DNA from 4 places in the Pseudescherichia sp. genome. Region 2 is predicted to be linked to each of the others. Evidence: predicted binding sites of a transcription regulator. Region 2 holds the regulator's gene; each other region holds the start of a gene.
What was found. Region 2 encodes sigma-54, which starts transcription at its own class of promoters, with help from an activator protein. Its sites were predicted from a motif close to GTTGGCACANNTTTCGCTNT; they were not measured.

Region 1 (7,041 bases), on a different contig from region 2:
CTGACTGGCGTGTTGCTGGACTCCCGACGCAACATGAGCGTAAGAGGAAAATTCAGGCCGTTTATTCTTTACGCTTCCATACCCGTCGCCCTGGTGGCTACGGCGCAGTTTATGACAAATCATTTTAGCCTGACGGTGAAAACGGCCATTGCTACTGTGCTGTTTATGTTATTTGGCCTGTTTTATAGCCTAATGAATTGCTCCTATGGAGCTATGGTTCCTGCCATCACCAAAAACCCGAATGAGCGTGCCCACCTTGCCGCCTGGCGTCAGGGCGGGGCCACGGTAGGGTTATTGCTCTGTACCGTTGGCTTTATGCCGATTCAAGCACTGTTTGTGAGCCAGCCGTCTCTAGGCTATTTTGTTGCGGCTCTGATCTTTACCACCTGTGGGCTGCTCTGTATGTGGTGGTGCTACAGCGGCGTGAAAGAGCGCTACGTCGAAATCACGCCCAGTCACCACAAGCCGAGTATTGTAAAGTCGTTCTGCGCTATCTTTCGAAATCCACCGCTGTTGGTGCTATGTCTGGCTAACCTCTGTACGTTAGCCGCGTTTAATATCAAACTTGCGATCCAGGTTTATTATACCCAGTACGTGCTCAACGATATTAAGCTGCTCTCATGGATGGGCTTTTTCAGTATGAGCTGTATCTTGATGGGCGTACTCCTGGTGCCCGTCGCGGTAAAACGCTTTGGTAAGAAGCAGGTCTATTTAGGCGGGCTGATGCTATGGGCGATAGGCGACATACTGAACTATATCTGGGGCAGCAGTTCGCTATGGTTTGTACTCTTTTCCTGCATGGCGTTTTTCGGGACCGCCTTTGTAAATAGCCTGAACTGGGCCCTGGTACCGGATACCGTAGACTATGGCGAGTGGAAAACAGGTATCCGTGCAGAGGGGTCGGTCTATACCGGCTATACTTTCTCACGCAAGATCTCTGCCGCGCTTGCCGGTTTCCTGCCGGGCATCATGCTGATGGAAATTGGTTATATTCCTAATGCCGTGCAAAGCGCCGCTACGCTATTGGGCTTACGTCAGCTGATATTCCTCTGGCCTTGCGGACTGGCGATAATGGCTGCCGTTATCATGGGACTTTTCTATAAGCTCAATGAACAGCGTTTCGCTTTTATTATCGCTGAAATTGCGCAACGCAAAAAATCCGCTTTCTCCGCCAGCGATACCAAAGACCGAGCGACTCCCCCTGCCCGCATTGCATAAAAAAAGCCGCTGAATATCAGCGGCTTTTATCGTCATGCGAAAAACAGATTACGCGTCGCGAGGACCACGCATCGCACGTTTACGGTCGTTCTCGGTCAGGTGACGTTTACGGATACGGACAGAGGTCGGGGTGACTTCTACCAGTTCGTCGTCATCGATGAACTCAAGCGCCTGCTCCAGAGACATTTTGATCGGCGGAACCAGAACCGTTGCTTCGTCGGTACCCGACGCACGCATGTTGGTCAGTTTCTTACCGGTCAGACAGTTTACGGTCAGGTCGTTAGAACGGCTGTGAATACCGATGATCTGGCCTTCATACACTTCAGCACCGTGACCCAGGAAGAGCTTACCGCGATCCTGCAGGCTGAACAGCGCGAATGCGACTGCTTTACCCTGGCCGTTGGAGATCAGCACGCCGTTGTTACGCTGGCCGATTTCGCCCGGACGCACGTCGTCGTAGTGGCTGAAGGTGGAGTACAGCAGACCGGTACCGGAGGTCATGGTCATGAACTCGGTACGGAAGCCGATCAGGCCACGTGCCGGGATCAGGTAGTCCAGACGAATACGGCCTTTACCGTCAGGGATCATGTCTTTGACATCGCCCTTACGCTCGCCCATCGCCTGCATAACCGCGCCCTGATGCTGCTCTTCGATATCCAGCGTCACGTTCTCGAACGGCTCTTGCATACGGCCATCGATCATACGGTTGATAACTTTCGGACGGGACACAGCCAGTTCGAAGCCTTCACGACGCATGTTTTCGATCAGTACAGAGAGGTGCAGCTCGCCACGACCGGATACGCGGAATGCGTCCGCATCTTCAGTCTCTTCTACACGCAGCGCCACGTTGTGCACCAGCTCTTTGTTCAGACGGTCAAGGATCTGACGCGAAGTCACAAACTTACCTTCTTTACCGCAGAACGGTGAGGTGTTGACGTTGAAGAACATGGTTACGGTCGGCTCATCAACAGAGAGTGCCGGCAGCGCTTCGACGTTTTGCGGATCGCAAAGGGTGTCGGAGATGTTCAGCTCGCCCAGACCGGTGATCGCGATGATATCGCCTGCTTCAGCTTCGGTGGACTCAATACGCTCCAGACCGAGGTGGGTCAGTACTTTACCCACTTTACCGTTGCGCGTTTTACCTTCGCTGTCGATCAGGGTGATCTGCTGGTTCGGCTTCACCTTACCGCGCTTGATGCGGCCGATGCCGATAACGCCAACGTAGTTGTTGTAGTCCAGCTGGGAGATCTGCATCTGGAACGGACCGTCAAGGTCAACGTTCGGCGCCGGGACGTGGTCAACGATCGCCTGATACAGCGGGGTCATATCTTCCGCCATGTCAGTGTGGTCGTTACCCGCAATGCCCTGCAGGGCCGATGCGTAGATGATCGGGAAGTCCAGCTGCTCGTCGGTGGCGTCGAGGTTAACGAACAGATCGAAGACCTGATCGACAACCCAGTCAGGACGCGCGCCCGGACGGTCAACCTTGTTGATAACGACAATTGGCTTCAGGCCATGCGCAAACGCTTTTTTCGTTACAAAGCGGGTCTGCGGCATCGGGCCGTCCATAGCATCGACCACCAGCAGTACGGAGTCTACCATGGACATGACACGTTCAACTTCACCACCGAAGTCGGCGTGACCCGGGGTATCAACGATGTTGATACGGTAGTCATTCCATTTAATAGCGGTGTTTTTCGCGAGGATGGTAATCCCACGCTCTTTCTCCAAATCGTTGGAGTCCATCACGCGTTCGGTCGTCTCAGCACGTTCGCTGAAGGTACCGGATTGCTGCAGCAGCTTGTCAACCAGGGTCGTTTTACCGTGGTCAACGTGCGCAATGATGGCGATGTTACGCAAATTTTCGATCACAACTTTGCCTCAGGCATTAGAAATAGCGCGTTATTGTACACGTATTAATCGCAGTACAGAACAGGATCACAAAGAACCTTTACAAACAATATAGAAAGTAGGGCTTTGTGATCGGTTTCACGGAGCGGTAGAGAGCCGCCTTAATGTAAATTGCACCAATATAGTGCACTACGATCGCGCAGATGCACTATATTGATGCAAGATATCCATTATGGTGCAGCCCTTTTGCACTATGACGTGCATGATAGCGCCTTTTGGGGGTGTTTTAAAAGTTGGCACAGATTTCGCTTTATCTTATGCAAGGCGATTATGCCACTTATAAAGTGTAGAACCTCGTTACCACGACGACCAAAAATTCCGGGAGAGTTAAGTATGTCCGCTGAACACGTTTTGACGATGCTGAACGAACATGAAGTGAAGTTTATCGATCTGCGCTTCACTGATACCAAAGGTAAAGAGCAGCATGTCACTATCCCAGCTCATCAGGTTAATGCTGACTTCTTTGAAGAAGGCAAAATGTTTGATGGTTCTTCGATTGGTGGCTGGAAAGGCATCAACGAATCCGACATGGTACTGATGCCGGACGCCTCTACCGCTGTTATTGACCCGTTCTTCGAAGAGTCTACCCTGATTATCCGTTGCGATATCCTTGAGCCAGGCACGCTGCAGGGCTACGATCGCGACCCGCGCTCCATCGCTAAACGCGCTGAAGAGTACCTGCGCTCCACCGGCATCGCAGACACCGTTCTGTTCGGGCCAGAGCCAGAGTTCTTCCTGTTCGACGACGTTCGCTTTGGTGCCAACATCTCCGGTTCCCACGTAGCTATCGACGATATCGAAGGCGCATGGAACACCTCCACCAAATACGAAGGTGGTAACAAAGGTCACCGTCCGGCAGTGAAAGGCGGTTACTTCCCGGTTCCGCCGGTTGACTCCTCTCAGGACATCCGCTCTACCATGTGTCTGGTAATGGAAGAGATGGGCCTGGTGGTTGAAGCACACCACCACGAAGTGGCAACCGCAGGTCAGAACGAAGTGGCGACCCGCTTCAACACCATGACCAAAAAAGCGGACGAAATTCAGATCTACAAATATGTCGTGCACAACGTTGCGCACCGCTTCGGCAAAACCGCGACCTTTATGCCAAAACCGATGTTCGGCGATAACGGCTCCGGCATGCACTGCCACATGTCTCTGTCTAAGAACGGTACCAACCTGTTCTCTGGCGACAAATATGCTGGCCTGTCTGAAGAAGCCCTGTACTACATTGGCGGCGTAATCAAACACGCAAAAGCGATCAACGCCCTGGCGAACCCGACCACCAACTCCTACAAGCGTCTGGTCCCGGGTTACGAAGCACCGGTTATGCTGGCCTACTCTGCCCGTAACCGCTCTGCCTCTATCCGTATTCCGGTAGTGACCTCGCCGAAAGCGCGTCGTATCGAAGTGCGCTTCCCGGACCCGGCTGCTAACCCGTACCTGTGCTTCGCTGCCCTGCTGATGGCTGGCCTTGACGGTATCAAGAACAAGATCCACCCGGGCGAAGCAATGGACAAAAACCTGTACGACCTGCCGCCGGAAGAGGCGAAAGAAGTACCGCAGGTTGCTGGCTCCCTGGAAGAGGCCCTGCAGGCGCTTGATGCAGACCGCGAGTTCCTGACCGCAGGCGGCGTATTCACTAACGACGCGATCGATGCCTACATCGCCCTGCGTATTGAAGAGAACGACCGCGTTCGCATGACGCCGCACCCGGTTGAGTTCGAACTCTACTACAGCGTTTAATTTTTTATTGAGTAATGCTCAGCCAATTTTTGCTCCGGCCCTGCTGGAGCAAAAAAGACGCCGAGAATTTTAGTTGCCGTGGAAACTTTAGCCCATCCCTGATGGGCTTTTTTCTCCGCCAACAATCTGATATTACGCGCTTTTTAACCATAAAAAGCTATAATGCACTAAAACAGTGCAACTCATTTCAGGAGACTGCTTAATGGCAACTGGCACGCTGCCCGATGCTGGGCAGATCCTCAACTCTTTAATCAACAGCATTCTACTGGTTGATGACGAGCTGGCGATTCACTACGCGAACCCCGCCGCTCAGCAGCTGCTGGCACAAAGCTCACGCAAGCTGTTTGGTACACCCCTGCCGGAGCTGCTGAGCTACTTCTCCTTGAACGTCGCCCTGATGCAGGAGAGCCTGGAGGCCGGACAAGGGTTCACGGATAACGAAGTCACCCTGGTGATCGATGCCCGCTCGCACATTCTCTCCGTGACGGCACAGAGGCTGCCTGAGGGGCTGATCCTGCTGGAGATGGCACCGATGGATAACCAGCGCCGCCTGAGCCAGGAGCAGCTTCAGCAGGCCCAGCAGGTCGCCGCACGCGATCTGGTCCGCGGCCTTGCCCATGAGATTAAAAACCCGCTGGGTGGCCTGCGCGGTGCAGCGCAGCTGCTGAGCAAAGCGCTGCCCGATCCGGCGCTAACCGAGTACACCAAAGTCATTATTGAGCAGGCGGACCGGCTGCGTAACCTGGTGGATCGCCTGCTGGGGCCGCAGCATCCGGGTATGCATGTGACCGAGAGCATTCATAAAGTCGCCGAGCGCGTGGTGAAGCTGGTCTCGATGGAGCTGCCGGAGAACGTCACCCTGGTGCGTGATTATGATCCCAGCCTGCCGGAGCTACCGCACGATCCCGATCAGATTGAGCAGGTTCTGCTGAATATCGTGCGCAACGCCCTGCAGGCGCTGGGGCCAGAGGGCGGCGAAATTACGCTGCGCACGCGCACGGCCTTCCAGCTCACGCTGCACGGCACGCGCTATCGTCTGGCGGCACGTATTGACGTTGAGGACAACGGGCCGGGTATCCCGTCACACCTGCAGGACACGCTATTTTATCCGATGGTGAGCGGGCGCGAAGGTGGGACCGGGCTTGGGCTGTCAATTGCCCGCAGTTTGATTGATCAACACTCCGGCAAAATTGAATTTACCAGTTGGCCGGGTCATACCGAGTTTTCGGTTTACCTGCCAATTAAAAAATAAAGGTGACGATGATGCAACGAGGGATAGCGTGGATTGTTGATGACGATAGCTCCATTCGCTGGGTGCTTGAACGCGCCCTGACGGGGGCTGGCTTGAGTTGTACAACATTTGAAAGTGGTAACGAGGTGCTCGACGCGCTGACCACCAAAACCCCGGACGTGCTGCTGTCGGATATTCGCATGCCGGGCATGGACGGTCTGGCGCTGCTGAAGCAGATCAAACAGCGTCACCCTATGCTCCCGGTCATCATTATGACTGCGCACTCCGATCTCGACGCGGCCGTTAGCGCCTACCAGCAGGGAGCCTTTGACTACCTGCCTAAACCGTTCGACATCGACGAGGCGGTCGCGCTGGTTGAGCGAGCCATCAGCCACTACCAGGAGCAACAGCAGCCGCGCAACGTGCAGGTGTTTGGCCCGACAGCGGATATCATCGGCGAAGCGCCCGCGATGCAGGACGTGTTTCGCATCATTGGCCGCCTCTCCCGCTCCTCGATTAGCGTGCTGATCAACGGCGAGTCCGGGACCGGTAAAGAGCTGGTCGCCCATGCGCTGCATCGCCATAGTCCACGGGTTAAAGCGCCCTTTATCGCCCTCAACATGGCTGCTATTCCAAAGGATCTTATTGAGTCCGAGCTGTTTGGTCATGAGAAGGGGGCGTTTACCGGCGCAAATACCGTCCGACAGGGGCGTTTTGAGCAGGCCGACGGCGGCACGCTGTTCCTGGACGAGATTGGCGATATGCCGCTGGACGTGCAGACGCGCCTGTTACGCGTGCTGGCGGACGGACAGTTTTACCGCGTCGGCGGCTATGCCCCGGTGAAAGTAGACGTGCGCATCATTGCCGCCACCCATCAGAACCTTGAGCTGCGGGTGCAGGAGGGTAAGTTCCGGGAGGATCTCTTCCATCGTCTGAAC
Region 2 (7,041 bases):
GTGTTTGCCGCATCTATTCTCTGTCGGAGCGTCGGGATCCCGCCGCTGATCATCGGTATGACGGTGGTCACCATCGGCACCTCCCTGCCAGAAATCATTGTCTCAATGGCCGCCTCCCTGCATGGGCAGATGGATTTAGCGATTGGCACGGCGCTGGGCTCTAATACTGTCAATATTCTGCTGATCCTCGGTCTGGCCGCCCTGTTCCATCCATTTACCGTACATTCTGATATTCTGCGTCGCGAAATCCCGCTAATGTTGATCGTTAGCGCGCTGGCCGGCGTGGTGCTGTACGATGGCCAGCTTAGCCGGGCGGACGGCCTCTTTTTACTGCTGTTAGCCGTGCTCTGGCTGGTATTCATTGTTAAGATTGGCCGCCAGGGCAACGATAGCCTGACGCGGGAGCAGCTGGCAGAGCTGCCCCGGGAAGGTAGCCTGTCGGTGGCGTTTCTCTGGCTGGGCGTCGCGCTTATCGTTATGCCGATGGCAACCCGCATGGTGATTGATAACGCCACGGTGCTGGCCAACGTGCTGGGGATGAGCGAGCTGACCATTGGCCTGACGGTCATTGCCATTGGCACCAGCCTGCCGGAGCTGGCCACCGCTATCGCCGGGGCACGGAAAGGCGAAGATGATATCGCCATCGGTAATATTATCGGCTCCAGCATTATTAATATCGCCATTGTACTGGGCCTGCCCGCGCTGATTGTACCTGGCTCCTTTAATCCGCTGGCCTTTACGCGCGACTACGGCGTGATGCTGGTGGTCAGCGTTATCTTTGCCCTGCTGTGCTGGCGTCGGCAGCGCCAGACGGGCAGAGGCGCAGGGGCGCTGTTACTGGGCGGTTTTATTATATGGATGGCGATGCTCTACTGGCTATCGCCGTATATCACTGGATAATCGGAAACCTATTATGTCGCACATAGATTTGCCGCCGGGCTTTGACTTTCAACAGGCAGGCAGGGATGTTCTGACCATTGAACGTGAAGGCCTGGCCGAGCTTGACCGCTATATCAACGAGGACTTTACCGAAGCCTGCGAAAAGATGTTCTACTGCGCCGGTAAAGTGGTGGTGATGGGCATGGGCAAATCTGGCCATATCGGGCGTAAAATGGCGGCGACCTTTGCCAGCACCGGCACGCCGTCGTTTTTTGTTCATCCTGGCGAGGCCGCCCACGGCGATCTCGGCATGGTTGCGCCGCAGGATATCGTGATCGCCCTGTCAAACTCCGGTGAATCTAACGAAATCCTTGCGCTTATTCCGGTGCTGAAACGTCTGCAGGTACCGTTAATCTGCGTTACCAGCCGTCCGGAGAGCAGCATGGCGCGGGCGGCAGATATTCATCTGTGCGTTAAAGTACCGCGTGAAGCCTGCCCGCTGGGGCTGGCACCCACCTCCAGCACCACGGCGGCGCTGGTGATGGGCGACGCGCTGGCGGTAGCGCTGCTGAAGGCGCGCGGCTTTACGGCCGAGGACTTTGCCCTCTCCCACCCCGGCGGCGCGCTCGGACGCAAACTGCTGCTGCGGGTGAACGATATTATGCACACCGGAGATGAGATCCCCCACGTCAGCAAAGACGCGTCCCTGCGCGACGCGCTGCTGGAGATCACCCGTAAAAATCTGGGGATGACGGTGGTGTGCGACGATCTGATGAAGATTGAAGGCATCTTCACCGATGGCGACCTGCGCCGCGTGTTTGATATGGGTGCCGACGTGAGAAACTTAGGTATCGCGGACGTCATGACTCCCGGCGGCATTCGCGTTCGCGCAGGTACGCTGGCGGTTGACGTCCTGAATTTGATGCAGTCCCGCCACATTACGGCGGTGATGGTAGCCGATGGCGACCAGTTGCTGGGTGTGGTACATATGCACGATCTGCTGCGTGCGGGCGTGGTGTAAAAAGGATACGAGAATGAGTAATGCTGGTGCGTCACTGGCGACCTGCTACGGGCCGGTCAGTACGCAAGTGATAGCGAAGGCGGAGAAGATCCGCCTGCTGATCCTGGACGTCGATGGCGTAATGTCTGACGGCCTGATTTTTATGGGTAATAATGGTGAAGAGCTGAAAGCGTTCAACGTGCGCGACGGCTACGGCATCCGCTGCGCGTTGACCTCGGGCATTGAGGTAGCGATTATTACCGGCCGCAAGGCTAAACTGCTGGAAGACCGCTGCGCTACGCTGGGGATCACGCACCTCTATCAGGGGCAGTCTGACAAATTGATTGCCTACCGGGAGCTGCTCACCACCCTCGCCGTGGATGCCGATGAGGTTGCCTACGTGGGTGACGACCTTATCGACTGGCCGGTGATGGCGGAAGTGGGTTTAAGCGTGGCCGTGGCCGATGCGCATCCGCTGCTGCTGCCGCGCGCAGACTACGTTACGCATATTCAGGGTGGACGCGGCGCGGTACGGGAAGTCTGCGACCTGCTGCTGCTGGCGCAGGGCAAACTGGAAGAGGCCAAAGGGCAATCGATATGAGTAAAACCAGACGTTGGGTTATCATTCTGCTATCGCTGGCGGTGCTGGTATTGATTGGCATCAACCTGACCGATCGGGACGATGACAGCGAGGTGGTGATCAACAATAGCGATCCGACCTACCGCAGCGAGCATACCGATACCGTGGTCTATAGCCCGGAAGGGGCGCTGAACTATCGCCTGATTGCCCAGCACGTTGAGTACTTTTCTGACCAGGCGGTGTCATGGTTTACACAGCCGGTATTAACGACCTTTGACGAAAATAAAGTGCCGACCTGGTCGATTAGGTCAGATAAAGCCAAACTGACTGATGACCGTATGCTGTATCTTTATGGACATGTTGAGGTCAATGCCCTGACAGCAGAGTCCCAACTGCGGAAAATTACGACGGATAACGCTCAGATTAACCTGATCACTCAGGATGTTACCTCGAACGATCTGGTCACGTTATACGGTACAACATTTAATTCCAGCGGCCTGAAAATGCGCGGCAACTTACGCAGCAAAAACGCCGAGCTGATTGAAAAGGTTAGAACCTCCTATGAAATTCAAAATAAACAAACTCAGCCTTAATCTTGCGCTTGCCAGCGTACTTCTGGCCGCGTCTGTCCCGGCGCTGGCGGTGACCGGCGATACCGATCAGCCGATCCATATTGAATCTGACCAGCAGTCTCTGGACATGCAGGGCAACGTGGTCACCTTCACCGGCAACGTGGTGGTGACCCAGGGCACGATTAAGATCAATGCCGATAAAGTGGTTGTTACCCGTCCGGGCGGCGAGCAGGGCAAAGAGATCATTGACGGCTACGGCAACCCGGCCACCTTCTACCAGATGCAGGATAACGGTAAGCCGGTGCAGGGTCATGCTGGACAGCTGCACTACGAGCTGCAAAATGACTTCGTCGTGCTGACCGGCAATGCCTTCCTTGAGCAGCAGGATAGCAATATCAACGGTGACAAGATTACCTATCTGGTCAAAGAGCAAAAAATGCAGGCGTTTAGCGAAAAAGGCAAGCGCGTGACCACCGTCCTGGTTCCGTCTCAGCTGCAGGACAAAGGCAATAAACCGGCACCGGCACAGAAGAAGAGTAACTAATTCGTTATGGCAACGTTAACTGCAAAAAATCTTGCTAAAGCCTATAAAGGCCGCCGCGTGGTCGAGGATGTCAGCCTGACCGTTAACTCTGGCGAAATTGTGGGCCTGCTTGGCCCTAACGGGGCGGGTAAAACCACCACGTTTTACATGGTCGTTGGCATTGTCTCCCGCGACGCGGGTAATATCATTATCGATGACGAAGATATTAGCCTGCTGCCGCTGCACGCCCGCGCGCGCCGTGGTATCGGCTATCTGCCGCAGGAGGCCTCCATTTTCCGCCGCCTGAGCGTGTATGATAACCTGATGGCAGTACTGCAAATTCGTGACGATCTCTCCTCGGAACAGCGTGAAGACCGCGCCAATGAGCTAATGGAAGAGTTTCACATCGAGCACCTGCGCGACAGCCTCGGCCAGGCTCTCTCCGGCGGCGAGCGCCGTCGCGTTGAGATCGCCCGCGCGCTGGCGGCAAATCCTAAATTTATCCTGCTGGATGAACCCTTTGCCGGCGTTGACCCCATCTCGGTTATCGACATTAAGCGCATCATTGAGCACCTGCGCGACAGCGGGCTCGGCGTGCTGATCACCGACCACAACGTGCGAGAGACGCTGGCCGTATGCGAGCGCGCCTACATCGTCAGCCAGGGTCATCTGATTGCCCACGGCACGCCGCAGCAAATCCTTGAAGACGAACAGGTTAAACGCGTATATCTTGGGGAAGACTTCAGACTCTGATAGGGTTAGTTACTGTAATGTTTTAGCGGGAGAGAAGTGCTCTGAACATGAAGCAAGGTTTGCAACTACGGCTAAGCCAACAGCTCGCCATGACGCCCCAACTGCAACAGGCTATTCGTCTGTTGCAGCTCTCGACGCTGGAACTTCAGCAAGAACTTCAGCAGGCGCTGGATAGTAACCCACTGCTGGAGCAAACCGATCTTCACGACGAAGTAGACGCACAGCAGACCCAGGACACCGAAACGTTAGACTCCGCCGACGCCCTTGAGCAGAAAGATATGCCCGAGGAGCTGCCGCTGGACGCCAGCTGGGATGAGATCTACACCGCCGGTACGCCGTCAGGCAACGGCGTGGACTATCAGGACGACGAGCTTCCCGTCTACCAGGGCGAAACCACCCAGTCGCTGCAGGACTACCTGATGTGGCAGGTGGAGCTGACCCCCTTCTCCGATACCGATCGCGCTATTGCGACCTCTATTGTCGACGCCGTGGATGAGACCGGCTACCTGACCGTCTCGCTGGAGGATATCCTCGACAGCATGGGCGACAGCAACGTTGGTCTGGATGAAGTCGAAGCGGTGCTGAAACGCGTCCAGCGTTTCGATCCGGTGGGCGTGGCGGCACGGGATCTGCGCGACTGCCTGCTGATCCAGCTCTCCCAGTTCGCCAGCGATACCCCGTGGCGGGCCGAAGCCAAACTGATCATCAGCGATCACCTCGATCTGCTGGCCAACCACGATTTCCGCACCCTGATGCGCGTTACCCGCCTGAAGGAAGAGGTGCTGAAAGAGGCGGTGAATCTGATCCAGTCCCTGGATCCTCGCCCTGGCCAGTCGATCCAGACCGGTGAGCCAGAGTATGTGATCCCCGACGTGCTGGTGCGCAAGCATAATGGCCGCTGGACGGTAGAGCTGAACGCTGACAGCATTCCGCGCCTGCAGATTAACCAGCACTATGCGGCCATGTGCAGCGGCACGCGCAACGACGCGGACAGCCAGTTTATCCGCAGCAATCTTCAGGAAGCCAAATGGCTGATTAAGAGCCTGGAGAGCCGCAACGATACCTTGCTGCGCGTCAGCCGCTGCATCGTTGAACAGCAGCAGGCCTTTTTCGACAAAGGCGAAGAGTTTATGAAACCGATGGTGCTGGCAGATATCGCCCAGGCCGTCGAGATGCATGAATCCACCATTTCACGCGTGACGACCCAAAAATACCTGCACAGCCCGAGGGGCATTTTTGAGCTTAAATACTTTTTCTCCAGCCATGTGAATACCGAAGGCGGCGGCGAAGCCTCATCGACGGCCATTCGTGCGCTGGTGAAGAAGCTGATAGCCGCAGAAAACCCTGCGAAACCACTGAGTGACAGTAAGTTGACCACCCTGCTGTCCGACCAGGGTATCATGGTGGCGCGCCGTACCGTTGCGAAGTATCGAGAGTCTTTATCCATCCCGCCGTCTAACCAGCGCAAGCAGCTGGTGTGACCCAACCGATAAGGAAGACACTATGCAGCTCAACATTACAGGGCACAATGTCGAAATTACTGAAGCACTGCGCGATTTTGTCGGTACAAAATTTGCTAAGCTGGAGCAGTACTTCGAGCGGATCAATCAGGTCTACATTGTGTTAAAAGTGGAGAAAGTGACTCACGTCGCGGACGCCACACTGCACGTAAACGGTGGCGAGCTTCACGCCAGTGCGGAAGGGCAAGACATGTATGCGGCCATTGACGGTTTAATTGATAAACTGGCGCGACAGCTAACCAAACATAAAGATAAACTGAAACAACACTAATTGTCCGGGCGTTCGACGGCATTTAGCAACCTGCTGTGGCAATGCAGCAGGTTGTCTGCACGAGCAACGCTTAGGTGAATTTATGATGAACAACGATTCCGCTCTTCAACTGAGCAATGTCCTTAACCAGGAATGTACCCGCAGCGGCGTGCACTGCCAGAGTAAAAAGCGTGCGCTGGAGATTATCAGCGAGCTGGCTGCGAAGCAGCTCAGCCTGCCGCCACAGGTGGTCTTTGAGGCTATTCTGACCCGTGAGAAGATGGGCAGTACCGGTATTGGCAACGGTATCGCCATTCCCCACGGCAAGGTAGAGGAAGATACCCTGCGCGCCGTCGGCGTTTTTGTGCAGCTGGAGACGCCTATCGCCTTTGATGCTATCGATAACCAGCCGGTGGATCTGCTGTTTGCCCTGCTGGTTCCTGCCGATCAGACAAAGACGCATCTGCATACGCTCTCCCTTGTTGCCCGTCGCCTGGCGGACAAAACCATCTGTCGACGCCTGCGCGCCGCGCAGAGCGATGAGGAGCTGTATCAGATCATCACGGATAGCGAAGGCAGCCATAATGACGCGTAACCGGGGAAATGCTTTTACATCTGCTCGCCTGAGGAGAAACGGTACATGGTACTGATGATCGTCAGCGGTCGCTCGGGTTCGGGTAAATCAGTTGCCCTGCGAGCGCTGGAAGACATGGGCTTCTACTGCGTGGATAACCTACCGGTGGTGCTGCTGCCCGAACTGGCGAAATCGCTGGCAGACCGCCAGATCTCTGCGGCCGTCAGCATTGACGTGCGTAACATGCCAGAGTCGCCAGAAATCTTTGAACAGGCAATGAACAACCTGCCGTCGGCCTTCTCGCCGCAGCTGCTGTTCCTTGATGCCGATCGCAATACGCTGATCCGCCGCTACAGTGATACCCGGCGCCTGCACCCTCTCTCCAGCAAG
Region 3 (7,041 bases), on a different contig from region 2:
AAATCCTGGTAGCTGCAGTGCAGCGCCTGCGGGCGGGAGAGAATGCGGCGCACCGGGCCGTGGGCCAGGGCGGTTTCATCCTCGTACTCGACGGCAGAGCCGTCCGGACCAGAGGCGTAGTAGCTGGCCCGGCGATCCCCGGCGCGCCAGAGAACAATGCCGGCGCGATCCGCCAGCGCTGACTCCTTGACCAGGCCGGTCAGGGCTTGCGCCAGCGCGGCGAGATCCGGCTGCTGCAGTAGAGTCCGGGTGACGTCGAACAGCCCCTGCTGTCCGAGATCGCCCATCGGTGTATTCGACATTGTGTTAATCCAGAATTGTGCTAATCCAGAAAGGCACCGAACGGGGTGCCAAAAGCCTAATCGTTTTTTATCTTGCCGGGAATTGCCTTAGCAAATGCGCGGCAGGGGTTCTGAATGGGGAAGATCCAGGGTGCGCTTCACGCCGTAAAGACCACTCACTCGCACACCTTTACGAGCCACGACTTCACCGATAATCGCCGCATCACGCCCCAGCGGATGCAGGCGCAGGCGTTCAACCGCGGCCTCGGCGGCCTGACGCTCGGCGACAATCACCAGTTTGCCCTCGTTGGCAAAGTTGAGGGCGTCGAGGCCGAGCAGCTCACATACGCCACGTACGGCGGGCTTCACCGGCAGGCTGGCCTCGTTAAGCTCAATACCGCAGCCGCTGCTGGCGGCAAACTCATGCACAACCGCGTTAACGCCGCCGCGCGTGGCGTCGCGCAGGGCCTTAATGCCGTCAATAGCGCGTAGGGAGTGGATCAGCGGCGTGAGTACCGCACAGTCGCTCACCAGCTCACCGTCCAGCCCCAGCTGCTCACGCAGGTTGAGAATGGTCGCGCCGTGGCAGCCCAGCGTGCCGCTCACCAGCACGACGTCTCCTGGCTGCAGCGTCTGCGCCCGCCAGTGCAGGCCGGTGGGAATAGCACCGATGCCCGCGGTGTTAATAAACAGCTTATCCGCCGCTCCGCGCTGCACCACCTTGGTGTCGCCGGTGACGATGGCGATATCGGCCGCTTTCGCCGTGGCCGCCATGCTGTTGACCACCGCCTGCAGGGTCGCCATCGGCAGCCCCTCCTCAAGGATAAAGCCGCAGGAGAGATAGCGCGGGATCGCGCCGCTGACCGCAATATCGTTAGCGGTGCCGCACACTGCCAGCTTGCCGATGTCGCCGCCCGGAAAGAAGAGCGGGTCGATCACATAGCTGTCGGTGGAGAAGGCCAGCCGATCGCCGCCCGCCGCCAGCGTGGCCAGATCGAGACGGGCCTGATCCTCCTGCTCCGCCAGCCAGGGGTTATCAAAAGCCTGTAGGAACAGCGCGTTAATCAGCTGCTGCATCGCCTGGCCCCCGCTGCCGTGGGCCATTTGCACCGTACTCATACTTCACACTCCTGGGCGCGATAGTGATACCAGGCGGCGCACGCCCCCTCTGAAGAGACCATCAGCGCGCCGAAGGCGGTTTGTGGATTACAGGTTTGACCAAACAGCGGGCACTGGTGCGGCTTACAGCGGCCCGTTAGTACCTCGCCGCAGCGGGCGCGCGGATCGTCATAGGTCTGCTGCGGGCAGAGCTGAAAATGCGTTTCTGCATCGAAGCGCCGGAACGCGTCGCTGAGACGCACGCCGGAGTGGGCAATTACACCCAGCCCACGCCACTCGCTTTCGCCCTCCACGGTAAACACTCTGGCGATAGCCTGCTGCGCCAGCGGATTGCCGTTGTCGGGCACCACCCGCCGGTATTGGTTCTCTACCCGGCTACAGGCTGCTATTTTCTGCTCAACCAGCATCATCACGCCTTGCAGTAGATCAAGAGGTTCGAATCCAGCCACAACTAATGGACGCTGAAACTCATCGGCGATAAAGCCGTAGGCTGCCGTGCCGGTCACCATGCTGACGTGACCGGGGGCGAGAAAGGCGTCGATGCTGTTATCCGGCTGCTCCAGCAGGCTGCGCAGCGTAGGGCCGAGGGTGATATGCTGGCAAAAGAAGAAGAAATTGGTGAGGTTGCGGGCGCGGGCCTGCTCGAGGGTCACGGCGGTGGCGGGCATGGTGGTCTCAAATCCCAGCCCAAAAAAGACTACCTTGCGATCGGGATTGGCCTCGGCAAGCTTCAGCGCATCCATCGGCGAGTAGACCATGCGCACGTCGGCCCCGCGTGATTTCGCCGCCAGCAGCGAGCCGTTTTTTCCCGGTACGCGGATGGCGTCGCCAAAGGTGCAGAAGATCACCTCCGGACGGCTGGCAATCTCCACGCAGGCGTCAATGCGCCCCATCGGCAGGACGCAGACCGGGCAGCCGGGGCCGTGGATAAACTCGATATTCTCCGGCAGGAGCTGGTCGAGACCAAACTTAAAGATGGCGTGCGTGTGTCCCCCGCACACCTCCATAATGCGCAGCGGGCGCGCTGGCGTGTAGCTGAGCCGGCGTGCACGAGCGCTAAGGCGCTCAAGCAGCTGCATCACCGCCTCCGGCACGCGATACTCATCAACGAAGCGCATCAGGCACTCTCCCCATACAGCAGCGCGCCGACGTCCGGCTCGACGTCAAACATATTTTGCAGCGCCGCCAGGGTGTCGCGGGCCTCGGCCTCGTCGATCACGCTCATGGCGAAGCCGACGTGGACCAGCACCCACTGGCCGAGGCGGGAGCAGCCGGACGCATCCACGCTGCCCACCAGGGTCAGATCGACGTCGCGCTGGATGCCGCACACCTCTACCTTCGCCTGTAGCCCGTCGATGGCGCTGATCTGTCCCGGTACGCCTATGCACATGACTGCGCCTCCAGCCAGGCCAGCCACTGGTCCATGCCCTCTCCGCTGGTGGCAGAGAGCTGGATAATCTCAATGTCCGGGTTCACCGCCCGGGCGCTGGCGAGGCATTTTTCCACATCAAAGTGGAGATACGGCAGCAGGTCGATTTTGTTGAGCAGCATCAGCGAGGCGGCGGCAAACATATGCGGGTATTTAAGCGGCTTGTCTTCCCCTTCGGTCACCGACAGCACCGCCACCTTGTGGCGCTCGCCGAGATCGAAGCTGGCCGGGCAGACCAGGTTGCCAACGTTCTCGATAAACAGGATCCCGCCGTTGGCCAGCGGCAGACGCGGGGCGGCATCGGCGATCATCTGCGCGTCCAGATGGCAGCCTTTGCCGGTATTGACCTGAATGGCCGGGGTGCCGGTGGCGCGAATGCGCGCTGCGTCGTTGACGGTCTGCTGATCGCCCTCAATCACCGCACAGGACGCTTTGCCCTTCAGGCGCAGCAGGGTTTCGCTCAGCAGGGTGGTTTTGCCCGCGCCGGGGCTGGAGACCAGATTGAGCACCAGCTGCTGCTTCGCGGCAAAGCGGGCGCGGTTGCGGGCCGCAAGGTGGTTATTTTTGGCTAAGACGTCGATCTCGATCTCCAGCATTCGCCGCTGGCTCATGCCCGGCGCATGGGTTCCGGCAACGCCGTGGCCGTAGTGGAGATCGCCTTCCGGCGTCCGGGCGGGGGTAAAGGATGACGTTTTCATCCCGGTAATAGCCTGGCCACTGCGCAGGGCAGGGGCAAAGGGGGCGCTGCGAAATGGCGAGTGGGGACGATGCTCGTCGCCCTCTATATAGAGATTGCCTTCGCCGCAGCCGCAGGTACTACACATAGTCTACTCCTGTTCAATTTCGAGTCGCTGGATCTGCAGGCCGTCGTCGGCCACGATCTGCAACATGTTGCTCTGGCACTGGGGACAGCGGCGCACCCGCTGGCTCAGCAGGATCACATACTGCTGGCACGATTCGCACCAGCACTCCGCCTGCTGCTCGTCGAGATGCAGCGTGCAGCCTTCCGCCAGGGTGCCCCGGCAAACCAGTTCAAAGCAGAAGGTGAGGGCGCTGCTCTCCACGCAGGAGAATGCGCCAATCTTCAGCCATACGCCGGTCACCCGCCGGGCGCCGTGGGCCGCCGCCTGCTGTTCAATAAGCTCCAGCGCCCGCTGGCATAGGGTAATTTCGTGCATAGGGCCTCCCGTCATTCACTGCGCCGTTAATGCAATAACGGTGCCAGCCAACGAAAACGACGTTACTGACGATGTCGACGCTGACGAAATGACACTGCCTTCCTATTAATTTCTTTTAATATCAATATTTTAAAAAATGGCATGGAAAGTGCTAAATGGGCTGGTCACAACTAACCGGGTAACCTGAAATGACCATTTGGGAAATTAGCGAAAAGGCTGACTTCATTGCCGAACGGCACCATCGCCTGCAAGAGGAGTGGCAGGCTTACTGCAACTCGCTGGTTCAGGGCATTACGCTGTCCAAAGCCCACCTGCATCACGGCATGTACTGCGCGCCGGAGCGGGATCTCTGCTTTGTCCTGTTCGAACACTTCCTTATTACCGTCGCTCTGGCGGACGGCTTCAACAGCCACACCATCCGCTATCTGGTGGAGAGCAAAAACGGCGGCGAGCAGCTGCTGATTGCCGAGGCCCAGCTGGCGCAGGATGGCCGCATTGATGGCCGCATCAGTAACCGCGACCGTGCCCAGGTGCTGGAGCACTATCTGGAGAAGATCGGTCCGGTTTACAACGGCCTGTATGCGGCAATCCAGCAGGAGACGCCGGTGGATCTCTGCCAGCTCGTCAATCAATTCGCCCAGGCCACGGTGGCCTGAATGCCTGCCGTGTCGAGGGGTGTCGAAATGACAGACCGTCGGCACGATTTCGTCAAAAATGACCACCTGAGGAGTGTCCGGTGAATCGTTTTGTTATCGCTGACGCCACGCTCTGTATCGGCTGCCATACCTGTGAAGCGGCCTGCTCAGAGACGCACCGCCAGCACGGGCTGCAATCGATGCCCCGCCTGAGCGTGATGCGCAGCGCGAAAGAGTCCGCCCCGCAGCTTTGTCACCACTGTGAGGATGCGCCCTGCGCCGGGGTCTGCCCGGTGAACGCTATCAACCGCGTGGATGGGGCGGTACAGCTTAATGAGAGCCTGTGCGTGAGCTGCAAGCTATGCGCCATCGCCTGTCCTTTCGGCGCGATTGAGATGAGCGGCAGCCGTCCGCTGCATATTCCGGCCAACGCCAACTCACCGAAAGCGCCTCCCGCGCCACCTGCACCTGCTCGCGTTAGCTCCCTGCTCGACTGGGTGCCCGGCGTGCGCGCCGTGGCGGTGAAGTGCGATCTCTGTGAGTTCGATGAGAGCGGCCCGGCCTGCATCCGCACCTGCCCAACCGGCGCGCTGCGGATGGTGAATTCTCTCGATATCGCCCGGGCCAGCAAGCGCAAGCGCGAGCTGACCCTGAGCGGCGACTATGGCGACCTCTCGCTGCTTAACCTGCAAGGAGGCGTGAAATGAGCGCGTTTATGCTGATCGACCTGGCCGTCCTGCTGTTTGTTGCGGCGGCGGTGCTGGCGTTGCTTTTTTCGTTTCATCGCGGGCTGAGCGGCCTGCTGGCTGGCGTTGGCGGGGCAGTGGCCTGTGGGCTGGTAATTGCCGTGGCTGCCGGGCTGTTAACCGGCAGGACGGCAAGCGGGGTGAGCGCCGTGCTTTACCTGCCTCAGCTGATACGCCTGACGCCGCTCAACGCCGTCTGGCTGCTGGCTATCGCCCTCCCGGGGTTTTTTATCAGCCTCTATAACGTGGCATGGCATCGTCATACGCAGGTGAAGGTTAACGGCCTGCTGGTCAATCTGCTAATGGCAGCAGCGGTCTGCACCCTCGTCGCCAGCGATCTGCTCACCCTGGTGGTCATGGCAGAGATTATGGCGCTGTGCGGGGCATTTCTTACCGGCTGCGCGCAGTCCGGCAAGCTGTGGTTTACCCTGGGCCGGATTGGGACGCTGCTGCTGGCCGCGGCCTGCTGGCTGCTGTGGCAGCGCTACGGCACGCTGGAGATTAGCGGCCTCGCGGCGCGCTTCGTTGATGAGGGGCCGGGGACGGCGGTCTGGCTGCTCTGGCTGATGGGGTTCGGCATGCTGGCCGGGATGATCCCTCTGCACGGCTGGGTACCCCAGGCGCATGCCGGGGCCGATGCGCCTGCGGCCGCGCTCTTCTCCGGCGTGGTGATGAAGGTCGGGCTGTTTGGCCTCTTTGTCCTGCCGCTGCTGGCCGGGCAGGCCATGCCGCTGTGGTGGGGCCTCGGCCTGCTGCTGCTCGGAGCGGTGACCGCCTTTGTCGGCGGCCTCTATGCGCTGATGGAGCACAACATCCAGCGTCTGCTGGCGTACCACACGCTGGAAAATATCGGCATTATCCTGCTGGGTCTCGGCGCAGGCCTTACCGGGGTGGCGCTCGGCCAGCCTGCGCTGATTGCGCTGGGCCTGGTGGGCGGCCTCTATCACCTGATCAACCATAGCCTGTTTAAAACCCTGCTGCTGCTGGGCGCGGGCAGCGTCTGGTTTACTACCGGCCATCGTGACATTGAAAAACTCGGCGGCATTGGCAAACGCATGCCGGTTATCTCTCTAATGATGCTGGTGGGGCTGATGGCGATGGCCGGGCTGCCGCCACTGAACGGCTTTGCCGGCGAGTGGGTGATCTACCAGGGCTTCTTCTCCTTGAGCGGCAGCGACGCCTTTATCGGTCGCCTGCTCGGTCCGCTGCTGGCGGTGGGGCTGGCGATCACCGGCGCGCTGGCGGTGATGTGCATGGCCAAGGTCTACGGCGTCACCTTCCTTGGCGCGCCGCGTACGCCGGAAGCCGCCAATGCCCGCCGCGCGCCGTGGCTGATGACCGCCTCGGTCGTCGGTCTGGCGATCTGCTGTCTTATCGGCGGCGTCGCCTCGCCGTGGCTGCTGCCGCTGCTCTCCGCCGCGGTGCCGTTACCGCTGACGACCACCAGCGTGGTCTCGCAGCCGATGATCGCCCTGCTGCTGATCGCCTGCCCGCTGCTGCCGCTCATCATCATGATGCTGTTCAACGGTCATCGCCTGCCGTCGCGCTCGCGCGGTGCGGCCTGGGCGTGTGGCTACGAGCATGAACAGTCGATGGTGATCACCGCGCACGGCTTCGCGATGCCGGTGAAGGAGGCGTTTGCCCCGGTGCTTG
Region 4 (7,041 bases), on a different contig from region 2:
ATGCGCAGCGACGCCGAAGCCTTCAGCATGGAAAAAGTGCTACGTCCGGCGGTTGTCGTCCCAGAGAGCAAACGGGTCGACCGGATGCTGAAAGAGTTCCGCTCACAGCGCTATCATATGGCAATCGTTATTGATGAGTTTGGCGGCGTCTCGGGCCTCGTGACCATCGAAGATATTCTTGAGCTGATCGTCGGCGAAATTGAAGATGAGTACGACGAAGAGGAAGATATCGACTTCCGTCAGCTAAGCCGTCACACCTGGACGGTACGCGCCCTGGCCTCCATTGAAGATTTCAATGAGTCGTTTGGTACCCACTTCAGCGATGAAGAGGTGGACACTATCGGTGGGCTGGTGATGCAGGCCTTTGGCCATCTGCCGGCGCGGGGCGAATCCATCGACATCGATGGTTACCAGTTTAAGGTCGCGATGGCCGACAGCCGTCGTATTATTCAGGTTCACGTAAAAATGCCAGAAGACGCAGCGCAGCCTAAACTGGACGAGTAATCCACCTGGACGAGTAATGTAAATGGTATTTGCCTCACTGTTTGAGCGTCAGCGCATGCGTTTGCTGCTGGCGCTGTTATTAGGAGCCAGCGGAACGCTGGCTTTTTCTCCTTATGATATCTGGCCTGCCGCGCTTATCTCCCTTATCGGCCTACAGGGGCTGACGCTTAACCGCCGCCCGCTGCAGGCGGCGGCAATTGGCTACGCGTGGGGATTCGGCCTCTTTGGCACCGGCATTAACTGGGTCTACGTCAGCATCGCCCAGTTTGGCGGTATGCCGGGGCCGGTCAACGTCTTCCTCGTGGTGCTGCTGGCGGCCTACCTGTCGCTCTATACCGGTCTGTTCGCTGGCATCCTCTCCCGCCTCTGGCCGCGTACCAGCGCCATCCGCATGGCCATCGCCGCGCCGGTAGTGTGGCAGATCACCGAGTTCCTGCGCGGCTGGGTGCTGACCGGCTTCCCGTGGCTGCAGTTTGGCTACAGCCAGATTGACGGCCCGCTGAAGGGCCTTGCGCCGGTGATGGGCGTCGAGGCAATCAACTTCCTGCTGATGGTGATCAGCGGCCTGCTGGTGCTGGCGGCGGTACACCGCAGCTGGCGTACCCTGGCGGTAGCGGTGGTGCTCTTTGCCCTCCCCTTCCCGCTGCGCTACATTCAGTGGTTTACCCCGCTAACGGAGCGCACTACCCAGGTCTCGCTGGTGCAAGGCAATATCCCGCAGTCCCTGAAGTGGGATGAGGGGCAGCTGGTGAATACGCTCAACATCTATCTCAACGCCACCGAGCGGGAGATGGGCAAGTCGCAGCTCATTATCTGGCCAGAGTCGGCCATTCCCGATCTGGAGATCAACCAGCAGCGCTTTTTAAGCATGATGGACGATCTGCTGCGGGCGAAGGACACGACGCTGATTACCGGCATCGTCGATGCGCGTCTGAACAAGCAGAACCGCTACGACACCTACAACACCATTATTACGCTGGGCAAAGAGAGCGCGTATAGCTACAACTCTACGAATCGCTACAACAAAAATCATCTGGTGCCGTTTGGCGAGTTTGTGCCGCTGGAGTCTATTCTGCGTCCGCTGGCCCCGTTCTTCGATCTGCCGATGTCTTCGTTTAGCCGCGGTCCCTATGTGCAGCCGCAGCTCTCGGCCCACGGCTTTGAGCTGACTCCGGCCATCTGCTATGAGATCATCCTCGGCGAACAGGTGCGGGATAACTTCCGGCCGAACACCGACTTCCTGCTGACCATCTCCAACGATGCGTGGTTCGGTAAGTCCATCGGTCCGTGGCAGCACTTCCAGATGGCGCGGATGCGCTCCCTGGAGTTGGCCCGTCCGCTGCTGCGCAGCACCAATAACGGTATTACTGCCGTGATTGGCCCGCAGGGTGAAATTCAGGCCATGCTGCCGCAGTTCACTCGTCAGGTGCTGACCACCAAAGTCACTCCCACTACCGGCCTGACGCCGTACGCCCGTACCGGCAGCTGGCCGCTGTGGATCCTTACCGCGCTGTTCGGCTTTGGCGCGGTGATCATGAGCCTGCGCCAGCGTCGTAAATAGCCAGTCCCTCCCCTTACCCGGCCCGATTTTGTAGGCCGGGTAAGGCGCAGCCGCCACCCGGCAAATCCCCCTCTCACTTTCCCAACCTGGCACAGCAATTGCTTAATAATATCAGGCAGCTGCGGATCTTTGCCGATGCGCCATAACGGTGCACCAGCGGTGAACACCTGAAGCACTAAAAAGGTGCAATCGGCGTTTTCTGCCTCGAAATGGTGCGGTGCGCTTCGCAAAACTAAACAATAAAGCAGCAAAATGTTTACACCAAGCCACACTAAATGTTAACAAACACGCATAACACTGCATGCTTGTGCTGCAGGATATAACAACACAAACACACACACTGGGTATCAATGCGTCCCTGGCGCTGATGATGAAGGAGTTGGATATGCAATTACGTAAACTGACCGCGGCAATGCTGTTAGTGGGAATGAGCGCCGGTCTGGCACACGCCGAAGATGCAGCCGCGCCGGCAGCCGGCAGCACGCTCGATAAAATTGCCAAAAACGGTGTGATCGTGGTCGGCCACCGTGAATCTTCCGTCCCGTTCTCTTACTATGACAACCAGCAGAAAGTCGTAGGCTACTCACAGGACTACTCCAACGCGATCGTTGAAGCCGTTAAAAAGCAGCTGAACAAACCCGATCTGCAGGTCAAGCTGATCCCGATCACCTCCCAGAACCGTATTCCTCTGCTGCAGAACGGCACCTTTGATTTTGAATGTGGCTCTACCACCAACAACCTTGAGCGCCAGAAGCAGGCCGCCTTCTCTAACACCATTTTCGTGGTTGGCACCCGCCTGCTGGTGAAAAAAGGTGGCGACATTAAAGACTTCCCGGATCTGAAGGGGAAAGCGGTCGTGGTCACCTCCGGTACTACCTCTGAGGTGCTGCTGCACAAGCTGAACGACGAGCAGAAGATGGATATGCGCATCATCAGCGCGAAAGATCACGGCGACTCCTTCCGTACTCTGGAGAGCGGGCGTGCAGTAGCCTTTATGATGGATGACGCCCTGCTGGCAGGCGAACGCGCGAAGGCGAAGAAGCCGGACAACTGGGAGATCGTTGGCAAACCGCAGTCTGAGGAAGCCTACGGCTGTATGCTGCGTAAAGACGATCAGCAGTTCAAAAAGCTGATGGATGACACCATCGCCCAGGCGCAGACCTCCGGTGAAGCGGCGAAGTGGTTTGATAAGTGGTTTAAGAACCCCATTCCGCCGAAAAACCTGAACATGAACTTCGAGCTCTCTAGCGAGATGCAGACCCTGTTCAAAACGCCGAACGATAAAGCACTTAACTAACTAGAAACACAGGGCGACTATCGCCCTCTCGATTGACGGGAAGCACGGACAGACTAGACGCTGGAGGGTCGTTCCCCCATCCGGCGCGACGCTTACGCATAAAAAGGTGCGTAAAGCTTCTCACCAATCTTCGAGGGTAGCGCTGCTACCCTTTTTTTCTGAGGTACATGTATGTCAATAGACTGGAACTGGGGTATTTTTCTGCAACAGGCCCCGTTCGGCAACACCACCTATTTAGGCTGGCTGTGGAGCGGTTTTCAGGTCACGGTCGCGCTGTCGATTACCGCCTGGATCATCGCATTTCTTGTCGGCTCGCTGTTCGGTATTCTCCGTACCGTGCCCAACCGTTTCCTCTCCGGGATCGGTACTCTCTACGTTGAGCTATTCCGTAACGTTCCGCTGATCGTGCAGTTCTTCACCTGGTATCTGGTGGTACCTGAGCTGCTGCCGGAAGATCTCGGCATGTGGTTTAAGGCGGAGCTTGACCCCAATATTCAATTCTTCCTCTCGTCGATGATCTGCCTCGGGCTGTTCACCGCGGCGCGCGTCTGTGAGCAGGTGCGGGCCGCTATTCAGTCGCTGCCGCGCGGGCAAAAGAACGCCGGGCTGGCGATGGGGCTGACGCTGCCGCAGACTTACCGCTACGTGCTGCTGCCCAACGCCTACCGCGTCATTGTGCCGCCGATGACCTCCGAGATGATGAACCTGGTGAAAAACTCCGCCATCGCCTCGACCATCGGGCTGGTGGATATGGCCGCGCAGGCGGGCAAGCTGCTGGACTACTCCGCCCACGCCTGGGAATCTTTTACCGCGATCACCCTCGCCTACGTGCTGATTAACGCCTTCATTATGCTGGTAATGAATCTGGTGGAACGTAAAGTTCGCCTGCCGGGCAATATGGGGAGCAAATAACGATGTATGAATTTGACTGGAGTTCCATTCTCCCGGCGATGCCCTACCTGCTGGACGGACTGGTCATCACCCTGAAAATTACTATTACTGCGGTGCTGGTCGGCATCGTCTGGGGCACCATTTTGGCGGTGCTGCGCCTGTCGAGCTTTAAGCCGTTCGCCTGGTTTGCCACCGCCTACGTCAACGTGTTCCGCTCTATCCCGCTGGTGATGGTGCTGCTGTGGTTCTACCTGATCGTGCCGGGGCTGCTGCAAAACGTGCTCGGCCTGTCGCCCACCACCGATATTCGCCTGATCTCGGCGATGGTGGCCTTCTCGATGTTTGAAGCGGCCTACTACTCGGAGATTATCCGTGCCGGTATTCAGAGTATCTCGCGCGGGCAGTCTAGCGCGGCGCTGGCCCTGGGCATGACCCACTGGCAGTCGATGAAGCTTATCATCCTGCCGCAGGCCTTCCGGGCGATGGTGCCTCTGCTGCTCACCCAGGGGATCGTCCTGTTCCAGGACACCTCGCTGGTGTACGTGCTCAGCCTGGCGGACTTCTTCCGTACCGCGTCCACCATCGGTGAGCGTGATGGTACTCAGGTAGAGATGATCCTCTTTGCCGGCTTCGTCTATTTTGCAATTAGTCTCAGTGCTTCACTGTTGGTCAGCTATCTGAAGAAAAGGACAGTTTAATGATTTCCCTGAAAAACGTTTCAAAATGGTATGGTCACTTTCAGGTGCTAACCGACTGCTCCACGGAAGTGAAAAAAGGTGAAGTGGTAGTGGTTTGCGGGCCGTCCGGCTCCGGTAAGTCAACGCTGATTAAAACCGTTAACGGCCTGGAGCCGGTGCAGCAGGGTGAAATCCTGGTAAACGGCACCAAGGTGACCGATAAGAAAACCAACCTCGCCGAGCTGCGCTCCCACGTTGGGATGGTATTTCAGCACTTTGAGCTGTTTCCCCATCTGTCGATTATCGAAAACCTGACGCTGGCACAGGTAAAGGTATTGAAGCGCAACAAAGCGGCGGCGCGGGAAAAAGGCCTTAAGCTGCTGGAGCGCGTCGGGCTTTCCGCCCATGCCGATAAGTTTCCGGCCCAGCTCTCCGGCGGCCAGCAGCAGCGCGTGGCCATCGCCCGCGCCCTCTGCATGGATCCGGTGGCAATGCTGTTTGATGAACCCACCTCTGCACTCGATCCCGAGATGATCAACGAGGTGCTGGACGTTATGGTGGAGCTGGCGCAGGAGGGGATGACCATGATGGTGGTCACCCATGAGATGGGCTTTGCGCGCAAGGTCGCGACACGGGTGATCTTTATGGACGAGGGGAAAATCGTCGAAGACTCCGCCAAGGAGGATTTCTTCGCTAATCCAAAATCCGAACGGGCAAAGGATTTCCTCGCCAAGATCCTGCACTAATGTGGGTAATTGCCGGGCGGCACTGCGTTTGCCCGGCCTACAATGGGCACGGTGCAATGTGTAGGCCCGGTAAGCGCAGCGCCACCGGGCGTTACCATCTGCATTACGGCTCAAACGGCCGGCGCTGGAACTGGTCATGGCCGCACTTCGGACAGAGCGGCAGCGCATCCGGAGTGTAGACCGCCAGGTGGTAGTGGCACTTCTCACACACCAGGTTCCCCAGCCCTACAACTTCGCCGCTGTGGTAGACCCCGTGATGGTTCAGATCCTGAAACACCTCGCGCCACTCCAGCTGGGTTTTGTCGGTAATGTCCGCCAGCTCCTGCCAAAGGCTCTCTTTGATCACCCGCATAAATACGCTGTCGGTGACCTCCCCCTGGCTTTCGTTATAGCTGCGGGCAAACTCTTCGAGGTCGCGACGCAGGGCGCGCGTCAGCTCTTCGACCTCGGTTGGCGTTAACTCGCCCGTCTGGGTGACGCGCAGCCGCGCCTGCTCCACCAGCGCATCGATATCCCGATCGCCACTGCGCAAACGCTCGGTCAGCGTCGCAACCTGTTCACGATAATATTGAGCAACCTTGTTCATCCTTTCGCCTCCGGGCTGGGTAACGTCTTCTAATAATAGACCTTATTTTTCCGCCGCTTTGCTACCTTTGCCACAGCCTGTGTAAATTCGTGCAAGGATACCCGCTGGCCCTTTTCACCGCCGTCAGCGCGAAAGGCTGTTTTGAGACTGGCGTTTGGGCTATGCTATGCGGATCTTACACACCACATCTTAATGCTACGCTTGTAGCTGTATTGAAAACAGGACCACTGGCTGCCATGCAAGAGCAATACCGCCCGGAAGAGATAGAATCCAAAGTCCAGCTTCACTGGGAAGAGAAGCGCACATTTGAAGTCACTGAAGATGAGAGCAAAGAGAAGTATTACTGCCTCTCTATGCTTCCCTATCCTTCTGGCCGGCTACACATGGGCCACGTGCGTAACTACACCATTGGCGATGTGATCTCCCGCTATCAGCGCATGCTGGGTAAAAACGTGCTGCAGCCCATCGGCTGGGACGCATTCGGCCTGCCGGCGGAAGGCGCCGCGGTGAAGAATAACACCGCACCTGCGCCGTGGACCTACGACAATATCAACTACATGAAAAGCCAGCTCAAGATGCTGGGCTTTGGCTATGACTGGAGCCGCGAGCTGGCAACCTGCACCCCGGAATACTACCGCTGGGAGCAGAAGTTCTTCACCGAGCTGTATAAGAAAGGCCTGGTCTATAAGAAGACCTCGGCGGTGAACTGGTGCCCGAACGACCAGACCGTGCTGGCTAACGAGCAGGTGATCGACGGCTGCTGCTGGCGCTGCGACACC

Region 1: the regulator sigma-54 is predicted to act here: its motif matches at 3,362-3,381, upstream of glnA (glutamate--ammonia ligase).
Region 3: the regulator sigma-54 is predicted to act here: its motif matches at 4,036-4,055, upstream of hypA (hydrogenase maturation nickel metallochaperone HypA).
Region 4: the regulator sigma-54 is predicted to act here: its motif matches at 2,151-2,170, upstream of RTX96_RS11310 (amino acid ABC transporter substrate-binding protein).

Annotation. Positions count from the first base shown of each region.
Region 1 covers NZ_DAMBWA010000016.1:87,207-94,247, forward strand. Annotated here, with positions in the region: gene RTX96_RS18320 (MFS transporter) at 1-1,218, shown strand, start outside; gene typA (ribosome-dependent GTPase TypA) at 1,267-3,090, opposite strand; gene glnA (glutamate--ammonia ligase) at 3,463-4,872, shown strand; gene glnL (nitrogen regulation protein NR(II)) at 5,075-6,124, shown strand; gene glnG (nitrogen regulation protein NR(I)) at 6,136-7,041, shown strand, end outside.
Region 2 covers NZ_DAMBWA010000004.1:219,535-226,575, forward strand. Annotated here, with positions in the region: gene RTX96_RS07905 (calcium/sodium antiporter) at 1-900, shown strand, start outside; gene kdsD (arabinose-5-phosphate isomerase KdsD) at 914-1,900, shown strand; gene kdsC (3-deoxy-manno-octulosonate-8-phosphatase KdsC) at 1,914-2,480, shown strand; gene lptC (LPS export ABC transporter periplasmic protein LptC) at 2,477-3,052, shown strand; gene lptA (lipopolysaccharide ABC transporter substrate-binding protein LptA) at 3,021-3,575, shown strand; gene lptB (LPS export ABC transporter ATP-binding protein) at 3,582-4,307, shown strand; gene rpoN (RNA polymerase factor sigma-54) at 4,355-5,788, shown strand; gene hpf (ribosome hibernation promoting factor) at 5,811-6,098, shown strand; gene ptsN (PTS IIA-like nitrogen regulatory protein PtsN) at 6,181-6,672, shown strand; gene rapZ (RNase adapter RapZ) at 6,718-7,041, shown strand, end outside.
Region 3 covers NZ_DAMBWA010000013.1:88,007-95,047, forward strand. Annotated here, with positions in the region: partial or broken gene flhA (formate hydrogenlyase transcriptional activator FlhA) at 1-302, opposite strand, end outside; gene hypE (hydrogenase expression/formation protein HypE) at 390-1,400, opposite strand; gene hypD (hydrogenase formation protein HypD) at 1,397-2,518, opposite strand; gene RTX96_RS16600 (HypC/HybG/HupF family hydrogenase formation chaperone) at 2,518-2,790, opposite strand; gene hypB (hydrogenase nickel incorporation protein HypB) at 2,781-3,653, opposite strand; gene hypA (hydrogenase maturation nickel metallochaperone HypA) at 3,657-4,007, opposite strand; gene hycA (formate hydrogenlyase regulator HycA) at 4,196-4,663, shown strand; gene RTX96_RS16620 (4Fe-4S dicluster domain-containing protein) at 4,744-5,349, shown strand; gene hycC (formate hydrogenlyase subunit 3) at 5,346-7,041, shown strand, end outside.
Region 4 covers NZ_DAMBWA010000007.1:79,533-86,573, forward strand. Annotated here, with positions in the region: gene corC (CNNM family magnesium/cobalt transport protein CorC) at 1-504, shown strand, start outside; gene lnt (apolipoprotein N-acyltransferase) at 527-2,065, shown strand; gene RTX96_RS11310 (amino acid ABC transporter substrate-binding protein) at 2,451-3,362, shown strand; gene gltJ (glutamate/aspartate ABC transporter permease GltJ) at 3,534-4,274, shown strand; gene gltK (glutamate/aspartate ABC transporter permease GltK) at 4,277-4,951, shown strand; gene RTX96_RS11325 (amino acid ABC transporter ATP-binding protein) at 4,951-5,676, shown strand; gene RTX96_RS11330 (zinc ribbon-containing protein) at 5,780-6,262, opposite strand; gene leuS (leucine--tRNA ligase) at 6,499-7,041, shown strand, end outside.